Regions from separate parts of the Bradyrhizobium sp. CCBAU 11430 genome, predicted to be linked through region 1. Evidence: riboswitches for the same ligand, from Rfam matches in the RefSeq annotation. Region 1 holds a riboswitch; each other region holds the start of a gene.
What was found. Region 1 has a riboswitch for cobalamin ahead of metE (5-methyltetrahydropteroyltriglutamate--homocysteine S-methyltransferase). Riboswitches for the same ligand answer to the same signal wherever they lie in the genome.

Region 1 (2,194 bases):
TCGCAAGCTCACGCATCTTCTGAACAGAGAAAGCAAGCCAGCTCTTGACGTCGGACGTGAGCCCGGTCTCGAGTTCAACATCGACCGGCACATGAAGCAGCGAGCAGGATGGAGCGAGCTGTACACGGTGCTTGCCGAGCTTCGCAATCGCGGGCTCCAACCGCCGACGGAGCGACGACAGATTCGATCGCCACACATTCCGGCCGTCGATGACACCGAGCGACGTTACGAGATCTCTTCGACCGACAGCAATGATCTGATCCAACAACTCTGGCGCTCGAACCAGGTCAACGTGCAGACCCGAGACTGGGAGGCTCAAGGCGGTATCCAAATTGTCGCCTAGGTCGCCGAAATAGCTGGCAACCATGATCTTGATAGCCGGTCCCTCTTTTGCGAACCGCTTATAAGCATGTAGCAGTGATTTTCGTACCGCTTCGTCCAGATCAAGGACCAGGCAGGGCTCGTCAAACTGAACCCAACTTGCCCCTCGTTCGGCCAATTCATGCAGAACCTCAATATAGATCGGTATCAAATCATCTAGTAGGGATAGGGGCTGGAACGCGCCATCGGCACTCTTGCCGAGTTTTAGGAATGTGACGGGCCCGATCAGGACAGGGCGGGTCTGAAAGCCGAGAGCCTTTGCTTCCTCATACTCTTCGATGGGTTTGCGAGAGCAAAGTCTGAACGCCTGTCCCTTGTAAAACTCGGGAACCATGTAGTGGTAGTTGGTATCAAACCACTTAGTCATTTCCTGCGCGGGTGCGCCAGACCCCCGCTGGCGGAGACCGCAACTCGTATCCTGGTCGTCGCATTGTGATCCGCGAGCCATGGCGAAGTACGTCTTGAGGGAAACGTAGTCTCCTTTCGAGGCGTAGATCTCCGGGATAGCACCAACCATGACACTTGTATCGAGCACCTGATCATACAGCGAGAAGTCATTCGACGGAATGATCGTGACGCCGAGAGATTTCTGACGAGCCCAGTTAGCTGCGCGCAGCCCGGATGCGTCCTCGAGCAATTGCTGTTCGCTGATCTTTCCCGCCCAGTAGCTTTCGAGAGCGAGTTTGAGCTCACGCCTTGGACCGATGCGTGGCGTCCCGAGCGTAGCAACCGGAAGAGAGAGAAGAGACATAGTGTTAACCCCTGTTGGGGACAAAGGCCATGGCGGACGCAGGCAGAGGAAGTCGCGCATGCGACGGCTGCTTGGCGCACCACCGAGACACCCCGCCCGTGGACCAATACATCGTCGGGGCAGGTCTCCTGGCTTGCTGGTCATCGCTGCTGTCCGGCCTTCCCGAAGCCGTGCTGGCTTCAGTGACATCGTTGGACAGTAGCTCGCCGCTCACAGTTGCGGGGGCAGCGCCGGCATTTGCACCGGCTTCCCTCTTAGCTCCGGATCAAGTGGGATTCGGAGAACCTCGACGACTTGGATTATCGACAGGAGGACTCTTCCGTCAACCTCTCAGATCATGTGCCAAGCTAATCTGCGACATCTAGGCGAATAACCGTGCCTTTCTATGAGCAGCGCAATCTAGCAACATACGGGACGAGCAGGTTGACTTGCGTGCTAACCAGACTTCAAAGTTCATCGATTAAGTCGGCTTCGTGTCGCCAGCCATCATGTAGGCCGCACGCCGACGCCAACGATCGCGTACCAGACGGTTCAATGACGGCAAACGCACTTGAAAGGATCCACAAACTGCGGCCGATACACTGAATGGAAACATCGAAGCGTGCGCAGGTTGGAAAGTCGACAAGAGGGACATAAAACCCGTGCAACTCTCCGCCCTCTCCCTGGCACAAAGAATGCAAGCCGCTCGACATACCCAGTCTCTCTTGCTCGGTATGTCCAGCTCAGCCAATTGAAGCTGTCGCGGGCTAGGGAAGTTAGCGGCGCGTGACATAGAGGGGAGCGGCTGCCCGCGCGGGATAGCCACGGGTGCCCCGTCGCCTCTCCGTAAACTTCTTGCGCCCGCTCATAGCAGCTTCAAGGTTGCCAGCTTTGAAAGATGTACGGATGAAACGCGATAGGCCGAGGGTTATGAAGAGAATGTCGGGAAGACCCGCGCTATGGCTTGCCCTGGGCGGACTTCTAATGTGCCTAGCCTGGCCGGCTGCCATGAGCAACACCATTGGCGCCAGCGACAACCCACTTGTCGAAAGACTCAAGTCAACGTGGCGAGCGCAAGATGGT
Region 2 (2,194 bases), on a different contig from region 1:
CAGGTGCGATCATCGCGGCCGCGCAGCGCCGCATCCCTGTATTGATCGATGGCTTCATCGTATCGGTGGCGGCGCTGGCGGCGGCACGTCTCAATCCGTCGTGCCAGCCGTTCCTGCTGCCGTCGCATCAATCGGCGGAGCAAGGGCATCGGCTGGTGCTGCGCGCGCTGAACGTGCAGCCGTTGATCAGCCTCGATCTCCGGCTCGGCGAGGGATCGGGCGCCGCCATCGCGCTGCCGCTGGTGCGCCTCGCCTGCAGCCTCCACAACGGCATGGCGACGTTTGCGCAGGCCAATGTGCCGGATCGTCCTAACTGATCCGCTGATTGACGGAGACGACGCGCCAGCCGCTCAGGAGGCGATCGATCCGGGTCAGCGACAGCGGATCGACCACGAAGCGCAAGGCCGCCGTCGGCGTCAGGTCCAGCGCGATGCAGAGCGCGGCGCGGATGGTGCCGGAATGCACGACGAGCGTGGCCGATCCGGCTGCGATCCGCGACAGGCCCAGCCGGACACGCGCGACCTGATCCGCAAAGCTCTCGCCGCCCGGCGGTCGTCCGCCAGCTGGATCGTTCCAGAACTGCGCATAGGCCTCACCGCGGGTCGCCTCGAGTTCGTCATGGCGATGGCCGGTCCAGTCACCAAAATCCTGCTCGCGGAATTCACTGACGGGCTCCGGCTCGAGGCCCAGCGCGCGCGCCGTCTCGACCGTACGCCGCGACGGGCTGGCATAGCCGGCGGCATCCGGTGGCAGGTGCCGTCGCACAGCGTCCAGTTGCGCGCGATCGCTGAGATCGGCCGGCGCGTCGGACGCGTGGATCGTGCCTGTGACGCCCGCGACGGGCGCGTGCCGTATCAACCAGAGGAAGGTCTCGCCTTCCATGCTCATCTCCAAGGAAGTTGGTCGTTGTGGCCATAACGCCGCAACTGGCACATTGACTCTGTTGTGATGGTAATCCTAGATGCTCGCGACGGTTTCCCCGAGAGGGGATGAAAAGGGAATACGGTGCGGGGACATTGTCCCCAACGCCGTGGCTGCCCCCGCAACTGTGAGCGGATAATCCTTCGTCAGAAGCCACTGGGTCCTCGGTCCCGGGAAGGCGACGAAGTGGTGATGACCCGCGAGCCAGGAGACCTGCCGTCAGCCGTGGTCACACGCGAAGATGTCGGTCGGGGAGTACAGACATTCGGCTTCATCGGACGGCTGAAGGGCCAAAAGGTGAGACCTCGTTCGCTGTGACGTGCCACTGACGTCATACCGAGGCCCGAAACCGTGTCTTCCATCCGTATCGTACGACCGCGAAAATTCCTGCTCGCCTCCGCGGCACTCACATCCTTTGCCGCTCTCGATCCGCCCGCTGCGCTGGCGCAGCAGGCCCGAGAGCCCCTGCCGCCGGTCGAGGTGTCGCCGGCCCAATCCCGCAAGCAGGCCAAGCCTGCCGGCCGGGAGGCGCAGAGCACGCGCCGCGCAGCAGCGCGCAGGCCGGCGACCGCAGCAGCGATGCCGAAGCCTGCCGTGCCGACTGCGGCACCCCCGACGCCGCTCAACAGCAATGCCGTGGCCGAAAGCGCCTCGCGGCTCGGCCTGACGGTGCGCGAGACGCCCGCGACCGTCGAGGTGATCTCCGCGGAGACCATGCGCGAGCAGGGTTATCGCACCGTGTCCGACGTGGCGCAGGGGGCGGTCGGCGTCACCTCCGGCGATAATCCGGCCGAGCCTTCCGCCTTCTCGATGCGCGGCTTCACCAACAGCCAGATCAACACGCTCTACAACGGCATCAAGATCGGTCCGCAGAACATGACCTCGCGGATCATGGACACCGCCAATCTGGAAGCCGTGGAATTCCTGAAGGGCCCGGCATCGCTGATCTCGGGCGAGGGCGCCGCCGGCGGGGCGATCAATTTTGTGACCAAGCAGCCGCACACGGGAGCGATCCGGAACGAAGCTGATTTCTCCTGGGATTCGCTGAATTCGTTCCGCGCGCATTACGGCTCGGGCGGCAGCACCAATGTGCAGGGCCTCGACTACCGCTTCGACATCAGCAGTTCGGCGCTCAACGGCTTTGCCGACGACACCAATACCAAGATGCTCGATGTGTCGGGCCAGCTCAACTATCGCATCTCGGACAGTCTCAAGATCTGGGGCGCGATCGAGTATCGCGAGGATCGCTCGAAAGCCTATTGGGGCGCGCCGC
Region 3 (2,194 bases), on a different contig from region 1:
CTTGGCCGCTTCAAGCCCCGCCGCGCCCGCAAGATCGGCCTTGGTCAGCAGCACGATATCGGCGCAGGCGATCTGATCCTCGAACACCTCCGACAGCGGCGTCTCGTGATCGAGATTTTGGTCTGCCGCCCGCTGCGCTTCGACGGCATCAGGATCCGGCGCAAAGCGGCCGGCGGCGACGGCCTCGGCATCGGCAAGTGCGATCACACCGTCGACGGTGATGCGCGAGCGGATCTCCGGCCAGTCGAACGCCTTCAGCAGCGGCTTCGGCAGCGCCAGGCCCGAGGTCTCGATCAGGATGTGATCGGGCCGCACGGGCCGCGCCAGCAGTTTTTCCATGGTCGGGATGAAATCGTCGGCGACCGTGCAGCAGATGCAGCCATTGGCGAGCTCGATGATGTTCTCCTCCGGGCAATTGGCATCGGCGCAGGATTTCAATATCTCGCCGTCGACGCCCTCACTGCCGAACTCGTTCACGAGCACCGCGAGCTTCTTGCCGCCGGCATTGCTGAGCAGATGCTGGATCAGCGTCGTCTTGCCGGAGCCGAGAAAACCGGTGACCACCGTCACAGGGACTTTTGCGAGCGAGTTCATTCGGCGGCCTCCGGCACGACGGCAATGGGGGGAATGCGGGCAAGCGATTGCTTGCGGAATATTTCCGGCCGGCTGCGCCAGGGCACGAGACCATCCGGCGCCGCCGCATAAGCCGCGGCGCCCGCGACCACATCCCGCGCATTCGCATCCGACAGGCGGCCATAGACATACGACCAGCGGCCGGGCGCGCTGAGCGCGACCGAGCAGCCCTGATTGCAGGCCGACAGGCATTCGACGGGAACCACATTGACGCCCTCGGGCACGCCGGCGTCGAGGATCGCCCCATGCAGGCGCTTGCCGGGCGTCGCCTCGCCCTCGCCAGGCGTCTCGCCGGCACGGCAGGTGATGCAGACGTGAAGTGTGACGGTCATCGCCTCTTCCAGATAACAGCGGGAGGCGATGAGGCACACGGACCATTCTTCAGAAGGCCCGTTTCCCCGTCGCGGAACACCCCGTCCGCCGGTCCAAAACTCGTCCGCGCTGGCAGGTCTCCCGGCTTGCGGAGCAGGGTTTTGCCCTTCGATCCCCGCCTTCCCGATTCCCGCGGGAATCAGTGGCTTCGGGCATCTCTCCGGTCACGGTCGCGGGGGCGGCTGCATTTTGGACCCAAATCTTGCCGATTCGGACCCTATCGCATTCCCTCTTCGCCTGTCATAGGACAGGAACCAACGCCGGGCCACCATTTGCCGGTGGCCGCCACTTGTCAAGCCGAAGGACCGGGACCGATGACGCCTGAACCGGATACAAAAACGGCCGAGGAAACCGACGCCCGCCACGCCACGAAAATGGCGAAGAAGAAGGCCGCCCGCGACAAGATCATGGCGACCAAGAGCGGCGAAAAGGGCCTCATCATCGTCCACACCGGCGCCGGCAAGGGCAAGTCCTCCTCGGCCTTCGGCATGATCGTCCGCTGCGTCGCCCATGGCTTCCCCTGTGCGGTCGTGCAGTTCATCAAGGGCGCCTGGGATACCGGCGAGCGACGCCTGCTCACCGGCCATTTCGGCGACCTCTGCCAGTTCCACGCCATGGGCGAAGGTTTTACCTGGGAGACGCAGGACCGCGCCCGCGACATCGCCGCCGCGCGCGCCGGCTGGGAGAAGGCCAAGGAGCTGATCCTCGATGAGAGCTTGCGCATGGTCGTGCTCGACGAGATCAACATCGCGCTGCGCTACGACTATCTCGACATCGCCGAGGTCGTCGAGTTTCTGACCACCTCGAAGCCGCCGATGACGCATGTCGTCCTCACCGGGCGCAACGCCAAGGACGAGCTGATCGAGATCGCCGATCTCGTCACCGAGATGACGCTGGTCAAGCATCCCTTCCGCTCCGGCATCAAGGCGCAGGCCGGCGTCGAGTTCTGAGTTCGATGGCGCGCGCATTGATGATCCAGGGGGCCGGCTCGGACGTGGGCAAGTCGCTCATCGTCGCAGGCCTTGCGCGTGCCTTCACGCGGCGCGGCCTGCGCGTGCTGCCGTTCAAGCCGCAGAACATGTCGAACAACGCCGCCGTCACCATCGATGGCGGCGAGATCGGCCGCGCCCAGGCGCTGCAGGCGCTGGCAGCAGGCGTCGAACCGCACACCGACATGAACCCCGTGCTG
Region 4 (2,194 bases), on a different contig from region 1:
GTCGCTGGTGAGCACGTCCGCGCAGATCGTCCGCCTGAGATCGGCGAGATCGGACTTCGCCGTCCCCTTGCGCGGGATCAGGACGAGATCAGCGGCGTTGATCGCTCGAACAGCCGCGCGCGTGAGCTGGTTGGGATCGCCGCAACCGATGCCTATCAGGGAGAGCGTGAACATCGCGAACGCGACGGGCGGCCCTTGCGGCCGCCCGCTCGCTTGTCTCTCAGGCCGCGTTGTGCAGGCGCGGGGTGACGAGGCCGGGCGCGGTGACGCCGCGCAGCGACTTCGCCAGTGCCAGCACCGCGAGATCGGCGAGCGGCTCGATCACGATGACCAGCGCATAGGACGCCGCGAACGTCGCGATGTTGGCGAGATTGGTCATGGCAAAACCGGAGCCATAGAGCGCCCAGAACGCCACCCAGGCGATCACACCGGCCTGATAGGTCGTCGAAAGCGCCAGGGCCTGCCGATACTTCAAATCAACATAGGCGGTGTTGCGCGAAATGATCCGTGTGGCGATCGCCTGAATCGCGAACAGCGGCACCAGCAGCGTGGTGATGTTCATGCCGTATTGCGGGATGTCAGCGGGCTCGAAGAACACGCCCTGGAGCAGCAGACCGAACGCAAGGCCGAAGGCCGCAGGCGCCGCGCCGAACAGCAGGAACAGTGTCGAGCCGAGAATGAAGTGCACCTCGGAGACGCCGACCGGGAAGTGCGGCAGGATCTCGAAGAAGGTGAAGACGAGGACTGTGGTGGCGAGCGTCCGCGCCGCGAACGACGTGATGCCCTGCTCACGCACGGTCTCCACCGCGAGCTTCAGCGCAACGCCGCCTGCGGCGATGCCGGTTGCGTAACTCAACACGAGCTTGGCGCCCGTCACTATGCCGGGTTCGATATGCATGGCTCAATTTCCTTCCTGCCGTCACACCCGACGGCCTTGGCCTCAAAACGTGCAGGGCCGGTCTCCTGGCTCGCGGTTCCCCGGGATTTCCGGCCTTCCCGGACCTTGCGGCCCAGTGGCTGATCGGAGTCCCTCACCGCTTACAGTCGCGGGGGCGGCTGGGGTTTTGGGCGCCGCAACTGGGTCCGCCCATCCCCATTCCCGATTATGCTCCGGCGCTTTGCGCCGCGTCGAGCACCATGCCTCTCTTGTGTGCCCCTTTCGCTGAGCCTGCGTCAAGGGGCGAACGGCGGCCAGGGCCGTCATGACGGATAATCCCCCGCCAGCGCCCCAAACAGGATCACGGCGGCCGTCGAGGCGGCGCCGCCGCGCGCAAGCTGCTCGGCAAGCTCGGCGATGGTGGTGCGGACCAGCCGTTCGTCGGGGCGTCCGAGGGATTCGGCGAACAATGCCGGCGTGGTTGGGGCGAGGCCGTGCGCGATCAATTTTGCAGCAAGCGCTGGGAAGGTGCGCCGGCCCATATAGACCACGGTCGTCGCTTCCGGGTCGGCCAGTGCCCCCCAGTTCAGGTTAGGCGGCAACGCGCCGGTGACATCAGCCCCGGTCACGAACTGCACCCGGCGCGAGGTATGGCGCCGGGTCAGGGGAATGCCGGCTTGCGCCGCGGCAACGCAGGCCGATGTCACGCCGGGAACGATCTCGTAGCCGATGCCGGCCTCACGCAGCGTCTCAAGTTCTTCCTCGAGCCGGCCGAAAATGCCGGCGTCGCCCGACTTGAGCCGCACCACGCGTGCGCCTGTCGCCGCATAGTCGACCAGCAGGCGGTTGACGTGGTGCTGCTTGGTCGAGGGACGCCCTGCCCGTTTCCCCACCGCGACGAGATTGGCGCCTGGCCGGGCGAGATCGAGGATCGCGCCAGAGGCAAGATCGTCATAGAGCACGACGTCGGCTTCGCGCAGCCGCGCGGCGCCCTTGAGCGTGAGAAGCTCGGGGTCGCCGGGCCCGGCGGAGATGAAGGAGACGAATCCGCTCACCGGTCCTCCGCGATCAGATGAAAGAAGGTGCCGGTGGCGTGGCCGCGCTGCGAGCCGGTCTCGGCGATGACTGCGCCAGTCGCATCATGCACGACCGCCAGCGGCGTATCAGGCTGGGCAAGAATGGTCGAATAGTGGAATTCGTGGCCGCGCAGGCGCGCGCCGGAGCGATGTCCCGGCATCGGCGCGGCGAGTTCGGCCAGACGATAACCGAGATGCATGCGGCGTTTGGCAAAGCTCGTCTCCAGGCCAAGCAGGCCTG

Region 2: another riboswitch for cobalamin. It lies ahead of XI04_RS05100 (TonB-dependent receptor); the one in region 1 lies ahead of metE (5-methyltetrahydropteroyltriglutamate--homocysteine S-methyltransferase).
Region 3: another riboswitch for cobalamin. It lies ahead of XI04_RS05015 (DUF1636 family protein); the one in region 1 lies ahead of metE (5-methyltetrahydropteroyltriglutamate--homocysteine S-methyltransferase).
Region 4: another riboswitch for cobalamin. It lies ahead of XI04_RS05080 (energy-coupling factor ABC transporter permease); the one in region 1 lies ahead of metE (5-methyltetrahydropteroyltriglutamate--homocysteine S-methyltransferase).

The regions. Positions count from the first base shown of each region.
Region 1 covers NZ_LBJV01000068.1:58,289-60,482, reverse strand. The annotation lists gene metE (5-methyltetrahydropteroyltriglutamate--homocysteine S-methyltransferase) at 1-1,132, opposite strand, end outside; cobalamin riboswitch at 1,234-1,436, opposite strand; gene XI04_RS27440 (nodulate formation efficiency C protein) at 2,120-2,194, shown strand, end outside.
Region 2 covers NZ_LBJV01000007.1:56,961-59,154, forward strand. The annotation lists gene cobT (nicotinate-nucleotide--dimethylbenzimidazole phosphoribosyltransferase) at 1-317, shown strand, start outside; gene XI04_RS05095 (histidine phosphatase family protein) at 310-882, opposite strand; cobalamin riboswitch at 955-1,156, shown strand; gene XI04_RS05100 (TonB-dependent receptor) at 1,273-2,194, shown strand, end outside.
Region 3 covers NZ_LBJV01000007.1:40,206-42,399, reverse strand. The annotation lists gene cobW (cobalamin biosynthesis protein CobW) at 1-594, opposite strand, end outside; gene XI04_RS05015 (DUF1636 family protein) at 591-965, opposite strand; cobalamin riboswitch at 1,060-1,279, opposite strand; gene cobO (cob(I)yrinic acid a,c-diamide adenosyltransferase) at 1,320-1,955, shown strand; gene XI04_RS05005 (cobyric acid synthase) at 1,961-2,194, shown strand, end outside.
Region 4 covers NZ_LBJV01000007.1:53,445-55,638, reverse strand. The annotation lists gene cobF (precorrin-6A synthase (deacetylating)) at 1-174, opposite strand, end outside; gene XI04_RS05080 (energy-coupling factor ABC transporter permease) at 221-898, opposite strand; cobalamin riboswitch at 937-1,155, opposite strand; gene cobA (uroporphyrinogen-III C-methyltransferase) at 1,201-1,932, opposite strand; gene XI04_RS05070 (cobyrinate a,c-diamide synthase) at 1,929-2,194, opposite strand, start outside.